One region of the Streptomyces sp. NPDC090025 genome, then DNA from elsewhere that is predicted to be linked to it. Evidence: predicted binding sites of a transcription regulator. Region 1 holds the regulator's gene; the other holds the start of a gene.
What was found. The regulator HrcA, encoded in region 1, represses chaperone genes, less so after heat shock. The targets are predictions, from matches to a motif close to TTNGCACTCNGNNNNNCNGAGTGCNAA.
Positions count from the first base shown of each region.

Region 1 (3,255 bases):
CGGGCCAGCGGGCGGGGACGGCGTCCGGGCCCGCCTGGGGTTCGCCGGACTCCTCGACCAGGTCGCCGCAGAACACCACCTCGGGCCCGGCCGCCCCGTCCGGCACGCACAGCACCAGGTCGTGACCGGTGTGCCCCGGGCCCACGTTGGCCAGCAGCACCTGCCGGCCGCCCAGGTCGAGCGTCCACTCGCCGGTGACCGTGTGCCGCGGCGCGACCAGCGCCTCGGCCGCCCGCGCCGCCGCCCGCTCGTCGACCCCCTGCCGTACCGCGTCGAGCCGCAGCTCGTCGGCCTCCCGGCGCAGCAGCGCGTCCACGCCCACCGCGCCGAACACCTCGGCCCCGGGGAACGCCGCCGTGCCCAGCACGTGGTCGAAGTGCGGGTGGCTCAGTGCGATGTGCGTCACCTCGCGCCCGCCGGTGAGGGCGGTCGCCTGGGCCCGGATCTCGGCGCCCTCGTCGAGCGTCGAGCCCGTGTCGTACAGGAGCACCGCGTCCCGCCCGACGACCAGGCCCACGGTGGCGTCCCAGCCCGGCAACCGGCGCCGTCCCACGCCGTGGCCGAGCCGTTCCCAGCCGTGCGCCGCCCAGTCGATGCCGTCGCCGTCACCCGGACCCGGGCCGTGGTCCCCGCCGTGGTCCCCGCCGTGCTCCCTGTCGTGATCCCTGTCGTGATCCATGGCGCGACGCTAACCGTTCCGACGCGACCCCGACGCGACCCCGACACCGCCTCCTTGCCAGGAGCGATGTCCGCCGCCGTACACTGGCCGGGGGATCGCTGGCACTCGAACAGGGTGAGTGCCAAAAGCGGAGCAACCGGAACCGGAACGACAGCTGGAGGTGCGCGATGCTCAGCGAACGCAGGCTCGAGGTGTTGCGCGCCATCGTCCAGGACTACGTCGGCACCGAGGAGCCGGTCGGCTCCAAGGCGCTGACCGAGCGGCACAAGCTCGGCGTGTCGCCCGCGACCGTCCGCAACGACATGGCGGTCCTGGAGGAGGAGGGCTACATCGCCCAGCCTCACACCAGCGCCGGGCGCATCCCGACCGACAAGGGCTACCGCCTCTTCGTGGACCGGCTGGCGGGCGTCAAGCCGCTGTCGACCCCGGAGCGGCGGGCGATCCACAACTTCCTCGACGGGGCCGTGGACCTCGACGACGTCGTCGGCCGCACGGTCCGGCTGCTCGCGCAGCTGACCCGCCAGGTCGCCGTCGTGCAGTACCCCTCGCTGACCCGCTCGACGGTCCGGCACGTGGAACTGCTGTCGCTCGCGCCCGCCCGGCTGATGCTGGTGCTCATCACCGACACCGGCCGGGTCGAGCAGCGGGTCGTCGATTGCCTCGCGCCGTTCGGCGAGACCTCCCTCGCCGATCTGCGGGCCCGGCTCAACAGCCGGGTCGTGGGCCGCCGGTTCGCCGACGTCCCGCAGCTGGTGCAGGACCTCCCCGAGTCCTTCGAGGACATCGAGGACCGCGGTACGGTCTCGACCGTGCTCGCGACCCTGCTCGAAACCCTGGTGGAGGAGCAGGAGGAGCGGCTCATGATCGGCGGCACCGCCAATCTGACCCGCTTCGGACATGACTTCCCCCTGATGATCAGGCCCGTCCTGGAGGCCCTTGAGGAGCAGGTCGTGCTCCTCAAGCTGCTCGGCGAGGCCAAGGAACCCGGCATGACCGTGCGGATCGGGCACGAGAACCCCCATCAGGGGCTCACGTCCACGTCCGTCGTCTCGGTCGGCTACGGTTCCGGCGGCGAGGCAGTCGCCAAACTCGGCGTGGTCGGACCGACCCGCATGGATTACCCCGGAACGATGGGAGCGGTACGCGCAGTGGCACGTTACGTCGGACAGATCCTGGCGGAGTCGTAAGTGGCCACGGACTACTACGCCGTACTGGGCGTACGCCGCGACGCGTCGCAGGACGAGATCAAGAAGGCTTTCCGCCGACTCGCCCGCGAGCTTCACCCGGACGTGAATCCGGACCCGAAGACGCAGGAGCGGTTCAAGGAGATCAACGCCGCCTACGAGGTGTTGTCGGACCCGCAGAAGAAGCAGGTCTACGACCTCGGCGGTGACCCGCTGTCCGCCTCCGGCGGAGGCGGCGGGGCCGGTGGCTTCGGCGCGGGCGGTTTCGGGAACTTCTCGGACATCATGGACGCGTTCTTCGGTACGGCGTCCCAGCGCGGCCCGCGCTCGCGCACCCGGCGCGGCCAGGACGCGATGATCCGCCTGGAGGTGACCCTGGAGGAGGCCGCGTTCGGCACCACCAAGGACATCCAGGTCGACACCGCCGTCGTCTGCGGCACCTGCTCCGGCGAGGGCGCCGCGCCCGGCACCTCGGCGCAGACCTGTGACATGTGCCGCGGCCGCGGTGAGGTCTCGCAGGTCACCCGGTCCTTCCTGGGCCAGGTCATGACCTCGCGGCCGTGCCCGCAGTGCCAGGGCTTCGGCACCGTCGTCCCGACCCCGTGCCCCGAGTGCGCGGGCGACGGCCGGGTCCGGTCCCGCCGCACCCTCACGGTCAAGATCCCGGCCGGTGTCGACAACGGCACCCGGATCCAGCTGGCCGGCGAGGGCGAGGTCGGCCCCGGCGGCGGCCCCGCCGGTGACCTGTACGTCGAGATCCACGAGACCCCGCACGAGGTCTTCCAGCGCCGCGGCGACGACCTGCACTGCACGGTCACCCTGCCGATGACGGCGGCGGCCCTCGGCACCAAGGTGCAGCTGCAGACCCTCGACGGTCCTGAGGACGTCGACATCCGCCCGGGCACCCAGTCCGGCCAGTCGATCCCGCTGCACGGCCGCGGCGTCACCCACCTGCGCGGCAACGGCCGTGGCGACCTGATCGTCCACGTCGAGGTCCAGACCCCGGGCAAGCTCGACCCGGAGCAGGAGCGGCTGCTGCGCGAACTGGCGAAGCTGCGCGGCGAGGAGCGGCCCCTGGGGCAGTTCCAGCCCGGGCAGCAGGGGCTGTTCTCGCGGTTGAAGGACGCGTTCAACGGGCGTTAGGCGCGCTGCCGGGTGCGTCCGTGAGGGCGCTGAGTCCGGTTGACGTTCATCGAGGGGCGGCCCGCACACAGTGCGCGGGCCGCCCCTCGTGCGTGCCCGGGTCCGGGCGGGGGACGGGCCGCGGTGGGCCGCGGCCGATTCGGCGGCGTTCGGGAGGCATGAAACGATGCCCGTATGTCCACCGCACTGAACGATCTCTCGCGTCTTCCGATCGTGCAGGCCCCCATGGCGGGTGGCGCCTCCTGTCCC
Region 1 is NZ_JBIVFL010000007.1:68,192-71,446, forward strand. Features, by position in the region: gene ACIPXM_RS18195 (MBL fold metallo-hydrolase) at 1-679, opposite strand, end outside; gene hrcA (heat-inducible transcriptional repressor HrcA) at 847-1,866, shown strand; gene dnaJ (molecular chaperone DnaJ) at 1,867-3,006, shown strand; gene ACIPXM_RS18210 (nitronate monooxygenase) at 3,181-3,255, shown strand, end outside.

Region 2 (3,255 bases), on a different contig from region 1:
CCGTCGGTCTGTCGGCCCGTCGGTCCCTCGGCCTGTCTGTTCGGTCTGTCGGTCTGCCCGTCTGTCCGTCTGCCTGTCGGGACCGTCCGACATACCCGTATTGCCACCCGTATTGCCACTGACGTACTCGTCAGTACCCGGAGTATCTGAATTGCCCCTTCCGCGCTAAGAAGCGGAGGGGGCAATTCTGCATGGTTGAGCGCGGTAGAGTTGGGGAAGTCGCCTCCGTCGCGCATGCCAGACGCATATGAGAATGCGTCCGAGCACGACAAGAAGTAGCCAAAGTGCCTTGGTCCCCCCGTGTCTTCTGCGCCTTCTGCGCGTTTTGTCGGGCCCGACTTGCCCCGTGATCCTGGGGATTCTCCCTAATTCCGCTTTCCGGCGTGCCCAGAATTCTCGTCCGATTGACCTGTTGCAGAGGGCAGTTGGACAGATACATTCAGCCGCGGTCGACGCGTTCCGGCGCAGGGTCTGACCCGGGTCCGCGAAGTGCGGATCCGCGCAAGGGCCAGTAATAGGGGAGTTAGGCATGGCTCAGGGCACCGTCAAGTGGTTCAACGCGGAGAAGGGCTACGGCTTCATCGCGGTCGACGGTGGTGCGGATGTTTTCGTCCACTACAGCGCGATCCAGATGGACGGCTACCGCTCCCTCGAAGAGGGTCAGCGGGTGGAGTTCGAGATCTCGCAGGGTCAGAAGGGCCCGCAGGCGGACATGGTCAAGATCGCCGTCTGAGCACGGCGCGATCGGCCGACCGACGCACTTCCAGGCGAAGGGCTCGCTTCCCGAGAGGGGGCGGGCCCTTCGTCCGTGTCCGGGGGTGCGGGGCCCTGGGCCGCGGAGGCTTGTGAGGGGTGGCCCGTGGGGTGGCCCGTGGGGTGGCCGGTGGGGTGGCCCGAGGGGTGCGGATCCTCCTGAGTCGCTTGCACTCTCCTAGGTCGAGTGCTAATCATTGGCGTTAGCACTCTGAAGGTGAGAGTGCTACGAGGATCGGCTGACGAGGTCGCTCACCGAGTGGGGAAGGAACCGCTCGGCGCGTACCGTCCGTCGCGGGCGTCGGCGCGGTCCAGGAGCGTTATCCACCCCATGTCCGGGAGGACCACTTCACATGGCCAAGATCATCGCGTTCGACGAGGAGGCCCGGCGCGGTCTCGAGCGCGGCATGAACCAGCTCGCTGACGCCGTCAAGGTCACCCTCGGCCCGAAGGGTCGCAACGTCGTCCTCGAGAAGAAGTGGGGCGCCCCCACGATCACCAACGATGGTGTCTCCATCGCCAAGGAGATCGAGCTCGAGGACCCGTACGAGAAGATCGGCGCCGAGCTGGTCAAGGAAGTCGCCAAGAAGACGGACGACGTCGCCGGCGACGGTACGACCACCGCCACCGTGCTCGCCCAGGCGCTCGTCCGCGAGGGCCTGCGCAACGTGGCCGCCGGTGCCAACCCGATGGCCCTCAAGCGCGGCATCGAGAAGGCCGTCGAGGCCGTCTCCGGTGCGCTGCTCGACCAGGCCAAGGAGGTCGAGACCAAGGAGCAGATCGCCTCCACCGCCTCCATCTCCGCCGCCGACACCCAGATCGGCGAGCTCATCGCCGAGGCGATGGACAAGGTCGGCAAGGAAGGCGTCATCACCGTCGAGGAGTCGCAGACCTTCGGGCTCGAGCTCGAGCTCACCGAGGGCATGCGCTTCGACAAGGGCTACATCTCGGCGTACTTCGCCACCGACATGGAGCGCATGGAGGCGGCCCTCGAGGACCCGTACCTCCTGATCGTCAACTCCAAGATCTCCTCCGTGAAGGACCTGCTCCCGCTCCTGGAGAAGGTCATGCAGTCGGGCAAGCCGCTGCTGATCATCGCCGAGGACGTCGAGGGCGAGGCCCTGTCGACCCTGGTCGTCAACAAGATCCGTGGCACCTTCAAGTCCGTCGCCGTCAAGGCCCCGGGCTTCGGTGACCGTCGTAAGGCCATGCTGAACGACATCGCCATCCTCACCGGCGGCACGGTCATCTCCGAGGAGGTCGGCCTCAAGCTGGAGAACGCCGGTCTCGACCTCCTGGGCCGCGCCCGCAAGGTCGTCATCACCAAGGACGAGACCACCATCGTCGACGGTGCCGGTGACAGCGAGCAGGTCGCCGGTCGCGTGAACCAGATCCGCGCCGAGATCGAGAACTCGGACTCGGACTACGACCGCGAGAAGCTCCAGGAGCGCCTGGCGAAGCTCGCCGGTGGCGTCGCCGTCATCAAGGCCGGTGCCGCGACCGAGGTCGAGCTCAAGGAGCGCAAGCACCGCATCGAGGACGCCGTGCGCAACGCGAAGGCGGCCGTCGAGGAGGGCATCGTCGCCGGTGGCGGCGTGGCCCTGCTGCAGGCTTCCTCGGTCTTCGAGAAGCTGGAGCTGGACGGCGACGAGGCCACCGGTGCCGCGATCGTCAAGCTGGCCCTGGAGGCCCCGCTCAAGCAGATCGCCGTCAACGGTGGTCTCGAGGGTGGCGTCGTCGTGGAGAAGGTGCGCAACCTGGCCGTCGGCCACGGTCTGAACGCCGCCACGGGCGAGTACGTCGACATGATCGCCGAGGGCATCATCGACCCGGCGAAGGTGACGCGTTCCGCGCTGCAGAACGCGGCCTCCATCGCCGCGCTGTTCCTCACCACCGAGGCCGTCATCGCCGACAAGCCGGAGAAGGCCGCGGCCCCGGCCGGCGGCATGCCGGGCGGTGACATGGACTTCTGATCCTGACGGATCGGAGTTCATGAGCGGTTGAGCAGTTGAGCAGTTGAGCTGACGCGGAAGGGCGGCACCCCTGAGGGGGTGCCGCCCTTCTGTCGTTACGGGGTCCCGAGCACAGGACCGGCGTCATGACATGAGACGGGTCAGCGGACGTCGACCCAGTCCTGGCCGCTCGTCGCCTGGAAGTGGCTGCCGTCACCGTAGTAGCGGATCTGGTACCAGCCGTCGGCGCTCGCCTTGGTCTTCACCGCGACGGAGCCGTTCGCCGCGGACTTGCCGGTGGCGACCTGCTTCCAGGTGGTCTTGCCCCAGGGCTTGAACCACACGCTCACCGACTGCGAGCCGAGGCCGCGCCAGGCGCCGTTCGTGAGGTGCTGGAGCGAGCCGGTCACGGTGACCGTGGCGCCCTTGCGGACCGGGTCCGGCGACGCCTTCAGGCTCTGCACCCGGCTGTCGGTGCGGACCACGTGGAACGGCTTGCCGACCGACTCCGCGTAGGTGTCGTTGAGCACGTGCCGGACCCGGAACCAGC
Region 2 is NZ_JBIVFL010000001.1:140,809-144,063, forward strand. Features, by position in the region: gene ACIPXM_RS00690 (cold-shock protein) at 530-733, shown strand; gene groL (chaperonin GroEL) at 1,107-2,726, shown strand; gene ACIPXM_RS00700 (hypothetical protein) at 2,867-3,255, opposite strand, start outside.
Region 2: groL (chaperonin GroEL) is a predicted target of HrcA. The motif match lies at 921-947, and genes of this name have one in related genera.